One region of the Metabacillus sp. GQ13 genome, then DNA from elsewhere that is predicted to be linked to it. Evidence: riboswitches for the same ligand, from Rfam matches in the RefSeq annotation. Region 1 holds a riboswitch; each other region holds the start of a gene.
What was found. A riboswitch is a leader RNA that binds a small molecule or an ion and turns the genes downstream of it on or off. The one in region 1 is predicted to bind S-adenosylmethionine.
Positions count from the first base shown of each region.

Region 1 (4,241 bases):
TATTCATTTTTAAAAAAGCCCATTGATAAGAAACGATTGTTATAAATGTTTATGTACATATTATTATTTGCTAGGTTCACTTCACCAACCTAAACATATAGCTTAATTGTTTAAAAAGCTCTAATTGCTGTCTTTGAAGCTAAACATCACCAATATGTAAATCCCATCGTTCACAGAGTTTAAATTACCTTACCCATAGTATATTTATATCCGCGGAACAAAGTCCAATATTATTAGATAATTTGCTTTTTTTACACTTATTCACTTAACGTTATTACGTAATTCTAAGGATGCCCTAACAATCGAAATAGCACACGAACCAATTCGGTTTGTGTGCTATTTCAATCATTATTGTTTCTGTGTCAAAAGTTGTTTCCCTTTAACGTGTTTTTTCCTTTTTAACAGCCTATTGATTTAGTGCTTCTTTACTTATTGCCTCAGCTCTATCAGTTCTTTCCCATGGAAGATCTAGGTCATTACGACCGAAATGTCCATAGGCTGCCGTTTGCTTATAAATTGGACGGCGTAGATCAAGCATTTTAATTATACCAGCTGGACGTAAATCAAAGTTATTTCGCACAACTTCAACTAAAGTATTTTCAGATACTTGACCCGTTCCAAATGTATCAATTGCTATCGATACAGGATGTGCAACGCCAATAGCATAAGCCAGTTGAACTTCACACTTATCAGCCAAACCAGAGGCTACAATATTTTTTGCAACATAACGAGCCGCATATGCAGCAGATCTATCAACCTTAGTTGCATCTTTACCAGAAAATGCTCCTCCACCATGTCTTGCATAGCCACCATATGTGTCAACAATAATTTTTCGACCAGTTAAGCCTGCATCACCTTGAGGTCCACCAATTACGAAACGACCTGTTGGGTTTATGAAATACTTCGTATTCTCGTCAATTAATTCCTTAGGAACAACAGGATTAATAACGTATTCTTTCAAATTACGTTGAATTTGCTCTAACGCAACTTCTGGGTGGTGCTGTGTAGAAATGACAATCGTATCAATACGAACTGGTTTATTAAACTCATCATATTCAACCGTTACTTGTGTTTTACCATCAGGACGTAAGTAAGGTAGGATATCATCTTTTCGTACTTCGGTTAAACGACGTGCAATTTTGTGTGCTAAAGAAATTGGTAGTGGCATTAATTCCTTTGTTTCATTACATGCAAACCCAAACATTAACCCTTGGTCTCCTGCACCTATTGCATCAATTTCTTCATCAGTCATATTTCCTTCACGAGCCTCAAGTGCTTGATCAACACCTAATGCAATATCTGCAGATTGTTCATCGATTGAAGTCAATACTGCACATGTTTCAGCATCAAAGCCATATTTAGCACGTGTATAACCAATTCCCTTAATCGTTTCGCGAACGATTTTTGGAATGTCCACATATGTACTTGTTGTAATTTCACCAGCTACTAGCACTAAACCTGTTGTTACAGATGTTTCACACGCTACACGTGCATTTGGATCTTTTTCAATAATTGCATCAAGGATTGAATCTGAAATTTGATCACAAATTTTATCTGGATGGCCTTCTGTTACAGACTCAGAAGTAAAAAGACGCTTATTAGTCATAATTTAAATCTTCCTCCTATATTCGTTTTCATTAAATTTGATCCGGAACTCTTCCCTAAGTCTATTTACCTTATAAGGATCACGCTGGCATGTTTCTGAACAGAAGTATTATGTACCTTTACCACATGCTTGTCCTGATAAAACTCTAATGAAGATCCTCATTCGAAACTATGTTGGACACACGTAAACTAAGGACAAAACTTATCTATTCTTATCACTACAAAAAAACCTTTCCCTTGTGAGGAAAGGTTTTGTAATCGTTCATCGCCTTTCGCTCTTATCGATCAAGGGCTTTCGCCTTGCTTCAGGTTAGCACCTTTGCGTTTTGAAAATGTCGTGGTTCATTTTCGACTCCAACATAGAAATAATTGCACTAATTGTTTAAACAATAGATACAACCTTTGAACTCTACATGTAAGAGCGAAATGACGACCTTTCCTTAAATAGCAGGTTGCTGGGTTTCATAGGGCCTGTCCCTCCACCAGCTCGGGATAAGAGAATCCGTTCAAGGACATATCATAGCGCACAGAATTACTAGTGTCAAGAACAAAAGTGGAAGAGCCCGTTCAATGACGTATGAACTGGAGCACTCCCAAATTAGATAAAGGAAACACGAAGAGCGTAAGCGATTCGATGTTGACTTACCCTATGTATAAGAGTGAAGTTTACTATGCACTGGATGTCAAAGTGCTTATCCACAATACAAGAATTTTATAAGAAAACGATGAGATATACTAGATAACCTTTGTGTTTACTTGCTTATTGATTCTTTTATTTATCCTTACCTCTTTTGATTGAAATATCCAAAAATGTGATTCAATTTTGCTATGTTCACTTAGATACCTAATCCTTCCCTTTTGAATTTAATAAAAGTGGTACAAATAAAATACATAAGTTGATTTTTATCAGTCAATAAGCAACAAGCTTTTGGAAAAGAGACTTTAGAAAAGAGCCTAATTTTCCTCAGTATATTGTAATATAGTAGAAGAAGGACATTTCTCGAGTAAAGGTGGTAATGGGATGAATCTAACTGAGATGACAAATAAGCTAACTCAACTTATTAACGGGGATAACGCGAGGCATAATTTATCGGTTTCCCAACTTGTGGAAAAGGTTCTTGAGCGCAAGGAAGGTATTTTAACTTCAACTGGAGCAATTCGTGCGACGACTGGTGCGTATACTGGAAGATCTCCTAGGGATAAATTTTATGTAAAAGAACCATCGATAGAAAATAAAATTGAGTGGGGAAATATCAATCAACCAATTTCTGAATCAGTATTTGATAAGCTTTATAGCAAGGTTATCTCTCATTTAAAAGAACGAGATGAATTTTACATCTTCTATGGTTATGCAGGTGCAGATAAGCGCTATCAATTACCTCTTCAGGTAGTAAATGAATATGCATGGCATAATTTATTTGCTAGTCAGTTATTCATTAGGGATAGTGAGAACTCCTTCCCATTATCTAAGAAACCTTTTACGATTTTATCTGCGCCATATTTTAAGGCAGATCCTGAAGTTGATGGTACCCATTCTGAAACATTTATAATCATATCACTCGAGAAAAGAACAATATTAATTGGCGGGACGGAATATGCAGGAGAAATGAAGAAGGCAATATTCTCGGTGATGAACTATCTACTTCCAGAAAACAATGTCTTGTCAATGCATTGTTCTGCGAATGTTGGATTTGAAGGCGATGTTGCCCTCTTCTTTGGATTATCAGGTACAGGGAAAACAACTTTATCGGCTGATTCTAACAGACGGCTAATCGGTGATGATGAACATGGATGGTCTACTTCAGGGATTTTTAATATAGAAGGCGGTTGCTATGCTAAATGTATTAATTTAACGGCTAAAAAGGAACCGCAAATTTTCAATGCGATCCGGTATGGTGCGGTTTTAGAAAATGTTGTAGTTGATATTGAAACGAGAGAGGTAGACTATCATAATTCCTCCTTTACAGAAAATACACGAGCAGCATATTCTTTAGATGCGATTGATAAAGTTATTACACCTAGTATAGCCGGGCATCCTCAGTCGATTGTTTTCTTATCAGCTGATGCCTTTGGTGTCCTGCCACCGATAAGTATTTTGACTAGAGAGCAAGCGATGTATTATTTCTTAAGCGGTTATACAAGTAAACTTGCCGGAACTGAAAGAGGTGTAACAGCACCAGAAGCAACCTTCTCACCATGTTTTGGTTCACCCTTTTTACCCCTGCAAGCTACGCGTTATGCCAAAATGCTAGGTCAGAAGGTCGATGAATATGACGTTAAGGTATTTCTAGTTAATACTGGCTGGACTGGTGGAGAATACGGAGTTGGAAAAAGGATAAACTTAAACTATACAAGATCTATGGTTCAAGCGGCAATTGAGGGTGATCTTGATAACATTGAAACAATTAAAGATGAAATTTTCGGGCTCCATATTCCAATACATGTACCGGGTGTCCCAGATGATAAACTACAACCTCACCTTACTTGGAATTCACAAGATGCTTATGACAAAAAGGCAAAAGAGCTTGCAACAAAGTTTAAAAGTAATTTTAAACGCTTTTCACATGTTTTTTCTGATCTTGACAAAGCAGGAGGCCCAATCTAAATTTCTAATCCAATAAATACCTTTAATTAGA
Region 1 covers NZ_JCAXET010000019.1:56,259-60,499, forward strand. Annotated here, with positions in the region: gene metK (methionine adenosyltransferase) at 407-1,609, opposite strand; SAM riboswitch class I at 1,881-2,104, opposite strand; gene pckA (phosphoenolpyruvate carboxykinase (ATP)) at 2,627-4,210, shown strand.

Region 2 (4,241 bases), on a different contig from region 1:
GCCAATAAAAATCGCTAAAAATGGCTGTAGCAACGAACGAGACAATCGTACTAAACTACTCTGCACCTTCATTGTGCTTCCCCCCTGCCATTAGTACACTGATTGTTTCTTCCGATGCATCGTAACGGTCTAATTCCCCAACAATTTCACCTTCGTACATCACTAAAATCCGATCTGAAAGTGTCATGATTTCGGTTAACTCTGAGGAAATAAGTAATACAGCTTCACCTTTATTTCTTTTTTCAATAAGAGCTTCATGAATCGTTTCCATTGCCCCTATATCAACACCACGAGTAGGTTCAGCAGCAATCAGGATTGGTGTTTCTTGTCCTAATTCTCTAGCCACTATTAACTTTTGAAGGTTTCCACCTGATAAATAACCGGATTGCTCATCTATTGATCCTGCCTTAATTTCAAATTTATTTATCCAACTTTTCAAAATGGTTCGAAAAGGTTTCTTTCGCAAAAAGGAAAAAGAACGATACTCCTTCTTTGTGTGATACCCCATAATCGCGGTCTCTTCAACACTTGCCTGTTTCGCAGCCCCCCATAAATAACGATCCTCTGGGATATGTGATAATCCCGCTTGACGAATCGCCTTAACGGATTGATTTGTTACTTGTTTTCCATCAATGAAAACGGCTCCTGAGTTCATTGATCTCAATCCAGAAATTACTTGAAGTAGCTCTGATTGTCCATTTCCTGAAACACCAGCAATCCCAACAATTTCGCCACGATTCACTTTAAAAGAAATACGGTTTAGAACCGGTTTATTCGCCTTTTCCTGGACAGTTACATTTTTCACTTCAAGAATCGCCTCACCATTTATTTGGGCACGGCTAGTTAACTCTTGAAGGTCACGACCAACCATCAGCTTTGCTAACTCATCAACTGAGGTCTCATCTCTAGCTACAGATCCAGTGACCTTTCCATTACGGAGAACGGTAATATGGTCCGCAACCTCCATCACTTCACGAAGTTTATGGGTAATAAGAATAATGCTTTTACCTTGATCAGCTAATTGACGAATAGTTCCTAATAAATCCTTTACCTCATGGGGTGTTAATACCGCCGATGGCTCATCTAAAATAATCATTTCCGCCCCTTGATAGAGTACTTTGAGGATTTCCATTCTCTGTTGCTCTCCGACAGAACAATCAGCTGTTTTTGCTGTTGGTCTAACTGGAATTTTGTATTGGTCTACTAGTTGCTGTACTTTCTCAATAGCCTGCTTTCGATTGAAAAAACCAGCCTTTCTCGGTTCATGCCCAATCACAATATTTTCGGCAGCTGTGAAGTCAGGAAACAGCATAAAATGTTGGTGAACCATTCCAATCCGATTTTCAATTGCGTCATTTGGTGTTGTGAAGTTCATTTGCTTTCCATCTATATAAATCTCACCTGAGGTAGGCAATTCCATTCCATAGAGCATGCGCATTAATGTGGTTTTTCCTGCGCCATTTTCTCCTACGACTGCATGAACCTCACCTACTTTTAGCGCTAGAGAAATAGAGTCATTCGCTGTAAAACTTCCATACTTTTTTGTCATATTTTTCATTTCTAAACGGTTTGGCATTATTCATCCTCCCTCAGTGACACACAGGGAACCGACTGCAATAGCTGTAGTCGGTTCCGATTTTACCTTATATAATTAGTTTTCTAATGGATTGGCAATTTCTAGCTCACCACTTACAATCTTATCTTTGATAGTCGTCACTTTTTCGATTACGTCTTGTCCGACAAAATCATTTAATGGTGTTTCACTTTCCGCTGTTACGTAGGTCAAACCAACACCATCTTCTTTCAGACCATAAGCGACAGCCCCTGGTTCATATGTCCCTTCAGAAAATGCTTTAATCGTTTCATATGCTACTGCATCTGTTCCTTTTAATTGTGATAAGACAATATGTTCGGGATCAAGTACGGTACGATCGATATCTTGTCCTGCTGTGAAAAAGCCCTTTTCTTTAGCTGCTTCAAAAACGCCAAGATCTCCAACTGCCGCTGCTCCAGCAATGAAGTCAGCACCTTTAGACGCCTGAAGAATGGCAAGTTCCTTTGCCTTAGCTGGATCATCAAAGCTTCCTACATAATTCACTAAGTACTCTGCATCTGGATTTGTTGACTTTAAGCCTTGCTCAAACGCAACTGTCCACTTTTTCATTAGTGGTATATCAACTGCGGTAACCATGCCAACTGTATTCGTTTTTGTTGATAAACCAGCAGCTGCACCTAGTAAGTAGGCTGCCTCATGTTCTCTAAAGTTTACACTTCGTACGTTTGGTAAATCTACTGTTGTATCAATAATGGCAAATTGCTTGTCTGGGTTTTCACTCGCAACCTTTTTTAATGCATCTTCTGATTCAAATGAAGAGGTAATAATTAAATCATAACCCTCAGCTACAGCTACTCGTAAATTCTCTTCTATTGCTGCAAGGTCTGTCGATTCGATCGTTTTCAGCTCAAAACCGAATTCTTCTGCTGCTTTTTTTGCACCCTCATCCATTTGTTGAAAGAATGGATTCACACCAATTTTCTCAGGGAGTACAAGAGCAATTTTCTTTGACTTTGCTTCTGTTTTCTCACCTGATGATTTTGTTGTCTCATTAGCTCCACAGCCCGCCAATAACACCGTGAATAAAGCAATAAATACAAATAATTTCTTCATGTATGCCCCACCTTTATATTCGTGTTTTTTCTTCTACAGACAAATATACACTAGTTATCGTACAAATTAAAGACCTATAGGCAAACATTATCGATAAAACATTTATATTCGTTCGTATTTTAAACACAAAAACCCCTCCTTTTAAGGAAGAGCATTTTTATATCTCTTCTTATCTATCAGAACTTTAACATTCTGCAGGAATTAGCACCTTGCTATCATTCTATAGCGGATGCTGGGCATCAATGGGCCAGTCCCTCTGCCACTCTCGATAAGGATTTTGTCTAAATTTGTCGTAAAATTTAATTATTTCTTATTTTAAAGAATATTAAGGAAATTGCAAGTTGTTTTCACTAAAAATTTAATATTTCTAAACTATTAATTAATTTATTTGAGCGTGTCATTTGTTGCAGCTGACAGGAAAGGTAACTACATCTGTACCCGCACAATGCCTAAGATTTAAACATAAGAAAAGAGATAGTCTCATGACCATCTCTTACTAAAAGTTATTTTCATAAAGCTTGTTATTAGAAGTCTTAGCCAATCAATCCCGGATGATGACCCTTCTTACTTTCAAGGTAATAGAAGACCTTTGAACCAGTTATCTCTTAACTGATATGTCACCAATCTCTGTCGTTGCTTTCAGGGTAGGTCCATTGGTTCCAATTTGAGTGATGATACTTCGAGAATCCGAGTCTTTGTATCCTTTAAATCCTGAGATTGACACATCCCCTAGTTCACTATTTAAATCAAACTCTATATTTCCAGGTTCTTCTGCAAAGGTAACCTTTAGTTCGCCAATATCTGATCGCAACTCAAGATCATCTTTCATATCAATTAAAGCAATATCTATGTCACCGGTATCCGTCTCTGCATTCGTTTTACCACTAATATTTTCTAATTCGATATCCCCTACATCAGTTACATAATTTCCATTTCCACTATATTGATTAACATATATTTCGCCAACATCACTATTAACATACAATTCAGTTGGTTCAACACCTTCAATATCGATTTCACCAACATTTGTGTTTACTTCAAGCTTATCTAATAAACTCTTTGGTATGCTTACATCCAGAATACGTTCACTTTGGAGACCTGAATTCACAAAAGGGATTTGAATGAAAAATTTATTTGATTCACGAACAACAACCTCGACTTTTGTTTCGCTCTTAACAACCTTGAATTTTATTTGGTCCTTTAATTTTTCAGCTACACTCCCATGTAGTTTGATGTCTATTTGGTCACTTTCTCCTTCTCTAATTCGTACTTCCCCTACATCCACATTAATCTTCATCGTTTTTATTCCGTTAGCCGAAATTGTTTCTTGTTCATTTATATTTGCATTTTTACCCATGGAAAATGCATTCCCACCTACTGTGAACAAACCAACTACACCTATGACAAGGGCGATTAATGCTCCTAATGCTACCTTTTTCATTTATTTGTTTCCCCCTTTTACAATTCGGATATTAAACTTCACATATTTTAAAATCATTTTGTATAAAAATTTGCCAACATAAATCATTGCAATGCTCATTAATACCCCTAAACTACAAAGAATGAGTCCCAT
Region 2 covers NZ_JCAXET010000007.1:126,472-130,712, reverse strand. Annotated here, with positions in the region: gene AC6CHR_RS10500 (ABC transporter permease) at 1-72, opposite strand, end outside; gene AC6CHR_RS10495 (ABC transporter ATP-binding protein) at 56-1,576, opposite strand; gene AC6CHR_RS10490 (BMP family protein) at 1,652-2,668, opposite strand; SAM riboswitch class I at 2,835-2,943, opposite strand; gene AC6CHR_RS10485 (DUF4097 family beta strand repeat-containing protein) at 3,267-4,109, opposite strand; gene AC6CHR_RS10480 (HAAS signaling domain-containing protein) at 4,110-4,241, opposite strand, start outside.
Region 2: linked by a shared signal. The riboswitch ahead of AC6CHR_RS10490 (BMP family protein) and the one ahead of metK (methionine adenosyltransferase) in region 1 are both predicted to bind S-adenosylmethionine.

Region 3 (4,241 bases), on a different contig from region 1:
CTGCAACAAGTGCATCCTTACTTAAGCCAATGTATACGAATGCTCCCATATCCTCAACGATGTCTACTACATCAAGCCATTCGTATGAGCCCTCAGTAATCAATGGTTTTTTCATTGTTGCATATAAACGATCTTGTGAATCAACTCCGAAAAAGACTTCAATCTCATCGCCTACTTCAATCTCACCTATTACCTCTGTTTTATGTAATAACACACGTTCTTCACCATCAGTTAAGAAGTATCCATACTCGACCTTCTCATCTATTGTTAGTATTTCAAATGTACCTGGTATCATTTTATATCTGTCCCTTCATCAATTAAGTAGGTTCTCTTCTAAAAGTTTGGCTAATTATACGAATAACCACAATCTTTGCGAAAACAACCAGTACGTAAATCCTTACCACTTTGCCTTTATGGGGACGAGTTCCGGCTATTTTTACTGTTCAAAGTCCCTTTTAACATATAAAAGTTGTGATGACTGTTTTATTTTACTATAATTTAACTATATTATATACGTAATGGAGGATTATTATGGCGAAAGAAAGTTCATTTGATATTGTATCTAAAATTGAATTCCCTGAAGTAACAAACGCAATTAGCATTGCAATGAAAGAAGTTGCCACTAGGTACGACTTTAAAGGCAGTAAAAGCAACATATCTCTAGATAAGGAAGAACTCGTTTTGGTTTCTGATGATGATTACAAGCTTGAGCAATTAAAGGATGTACTGATTTCAAAGTTAGTTAAACGAAATGTACCAATAAAAAATATTTCCTACAAAAAGCTTGAGAATGCTTCAGGTGGAACTGTTCGCCAACGAGCTGAACTAGTTTCAGGGATTGATAAAGAAAATGCAAAAAAAATAAACAACATCATTAAAAATAATGGTTTAAAAGTTAAAACACAGATTCAAGATGACCAAATCCGTGTAACCGGTAAAAACAAAGACGATCTCCAACAAGTAATCGCTGCAATTAGAGAAGCTGATTTACCGATTGAGGTACAATTTATTAATTACCGTTAAACTAAAGTGGATTTAATTATGCTTTTTTATCATGATTACGTTCGCAAATTTTTAGAACATTAGGTAATCCCTACAGTCATTCTGTCAGGGATTACCTTTTTCTATCTATCGCTTTTTCTTGCCAACATGTTTTATCCTTTTCTTATTTTTAATTATTCATACAATTTTAGTCAACATTACATTTTACTATTGATATTTTTCGAAATATTAGATAAATTAGTTATAATACATTTCTATACGTTAAAGTAATTAACTAATTTCATATCTTATCAAGAGAAGCTGAGGGACTGGCCCGATGAAGCTTCAGCAACCGGTTTACACGAGTTTAGATCTGGTACCGATATCATCTTTTCTACCTAGATCTTCCGAGTGCCAAGGTGCTAATTCCAGCTAAGCATGTAAGATGCTTGAAAGATAAGGGGAAGCTTTGAATCATTTTAGCCTTCTGCTTATGAAGGCTTTTTTTTTATAGATTCACTTTTTTCTCCTACTCAATTAACCAAGGACGGGGGCTTTACTATGAACTTTTTGGAAGACTTAAAAACTAAGATCCTAATCGGAGACGGCGCAATCGGAACAATGCTTTATTCTCATGGTGTTGATCGTTGCTTTGAAGAACTGAATGTATCAAAGCCAGATGATGTATTACGTGTCCATCAATCCTACATTCAGGCTGGTGCGAACGTTATTCAGACAAATACTTACGGAGCGAATGATATTAAACTAACTCGCTATGGATTAGAGGATGAAATTAGACAAATTAATAGAAAAGCTGTTGAAATTGCTAAACGAGCTGCCTCATCATCAACGTATGTATTCGGTACAATCGGTGGTGTACGCTCTTTTAAGAAAAGTGCCCACACATTAGATGAACTAAAACGAAATTTCAGAGAACAGCTTTTTGTTTTACTAAATGAAGATGTCGATGGAATTCTACTCGAAACCTATTATGATTTAGAAGAATTAAAAACTGTTCTACAAATTGCTAGAAAAGAAACGAATAAGCCAATCATTACAAATGTATCACTTCATGAAGCAGGTGTTTTACAGGATGGTACACCTTTGTCACAAGCATTTTTAGAACTTGAAGACCTTGGAGCAAATGTCATTGGTTTAAACTGTCATTTAGGTCCATATCATATGATCCAATCACTTGAGGAAGTACCGCTCCTAGAAAACTCATATTTGTCGGTATTCCCTAACAGCAGTTTACCTGCTTTAAATGAAGGTCGTCTTGTCTACGAATCTGATCAAGGCTATTTCAAGGAGAGCGCGCTAAAATTCAGAGAGCAAGGTGCTAGATTAATAGGTGGTTGTTGTGGAACAACACCACAACATATTCAATCAATCGCTGAGGCAGTGGGACACTTACCACCTGTTACGGAGAAGCATGTTAAAGTACCTAAACATGAAAAAATAAGCATTTCAGAAGATAAAACTTATTTACTTCCTCCCTTACAGGATATTGTCGCTGAGAAACGTTCAGTTATTGTTGAGCTAGATCCACCGAAGAAACTTGGAATGAGTAAATTCCTTCAAGGTGCAGAGGCCCTTCACCATGCTGGTATCGATGCACTAACACTTGCAGATAATTCACTCGCTTCCCCTCGAATAAGCAACCTTGCAGCTGGCATGCTTGCTAGGGAGCGAACAGGAACACGTGCATTAATTCATATAACTTGCCGTGACCGGAATTTAATCGGTTTACAATCTCATTTGATGGGCCTACATACGTTAGGACTTTCTGATGTATTAGCAATAACAGGCGACCCATCTAAAATCGGTGATTTTCCTGGTGCTACTTCAGTTTATGATGTTTCTTCGTTTGATTTAATCAGTTTAATCAAACAATTCAACGAAGGTGTCTCTTATTCTGGTAAACCATTAGGGGAGAAAACAAATTTCTCAGTTGCAGCAGCCTTTAATCCGAATGTTCGCCATTTAGACAAAGCTGTTGTGAGGCTTGAGAAAAAAATCGCTTGTGGAGCTGATTATTTTATCTCTCAGCCTCTCTATTCAAGTCAACAAATTGTCGATGTTTATGAAGCGACTCGCAATGTTAAGTCACCTATCTACATCGGGATCATGCCGCTAACTTCAAGCCGGAATGCTGAATTTATTCATAATGAAATTCCTGGTATTAAGCTTTCTGACTCCATTCGCGAAATAATGGCAAAAGCAGGCACAGATAAGGAAAAGGCAAGGCTGGAAGGTCTTGCAATTGCTAAGGAACTTATTGATACAGCTTTCGACTTATTTAATGGCATTTATTTAATTACCCCATTTTTACAATATGACCTGACAGTGGAGTTAACCAATTACATCCATGAGAAGGAAAAACAACTTGCTGAAAGGAAGATTACTCATGTCTAGGATAGAAAATGAACTAAAAAAACGAATACTCGTACTTGACGGTGCAATGGGTACAATGATTCAAGCTGCAGATCCTTCCCCTGCCGAATTTGGTGGTGAAGAATACGAAGGCTGTAATGAATATTTAACCTTAACAGCCCCGAAAATAATTGAAACAATACACGAATCATATTTAGCAGCAGGTTCAGATATGATTTCAACTAACACATTTGGCGCTACCAGCCTTGTATTGGATGAATATGATCTCGGATCTTTAGCATTAGAGCTCAATATCGAATCGGCTAAACTTGCAAAAAAGGCAGTTGATAAATTCTCTACCCAAGACAAACCTAGATTTGTCGTCGGGGCAATGGGACCAACAACTAAAACATTATCGGTAACAGGTGGAACGACATTTGATACTTTAATAGCCAACTATGAAGAACAAGCTAGAGGATTAATAATTGGTGGTGCTGATTTACTACTATTGGAAACAAGTCAAGATATGTTAAATGTAAAAGCTGGATTCATTGGTATACAGAATGCTTTTAAGAACACAAAAAAAGAACTACCTCTAATGGTTTCTGGAACAATTGAACCCATGGGAACGACATTAGCAGGCCAAGACATTGAAGCGTTTTTTGTTTCCTTAGAACATATGAAACCAATTTCGGTTGGTCTAAATTGTGCTACAGGACCTGAATTTATGACAGATCATATTCGTACACTTTCAGGACTAGCTAATACTGCCGTAAGTTGTTATCCAAATGCAGGTCTTCCTGATGAAGAAGGAAACTACCATGAATCACCTGAATCGCTTACGAAAAAGCTTGTAGGCTTCGCAGAACAAGGCTGGCTTAATATCG
Region 3 covers NZ_JCAXET010000002.1:39,182-43,422, reverse strand. Annotated here, with positions in the region: gene AC6CHR_RS02485 (CvfB family protein) at 1-295, opposite strand, end outside; gene AC6CHR_RS02480 (YajQ family cyclic di-GMP-binding protein) at 532-1,023, shown strand; SAM riboswitch class I at 1,287-1,444, shown strand; gene AC6CHR_RS02475 (bifunctional homocysteine S-methyltransferase/methylenetetrahydrofolate reductase) at 1,543-3,396, shown strand; gene metH (methionine synthase) at 3,389-4,241, shown strand, end outside.
Region 3: linked by a shared signal. The riboswitch ahead of AC6CHR_RS02475 (bifunctional homocysteine S-methyltransferase/methylenetetrahydrofolate reductase) and the one ahead of metK (methionine adenosyltransferase) in region 1 are both predicted to bind S-adenosylmethionine.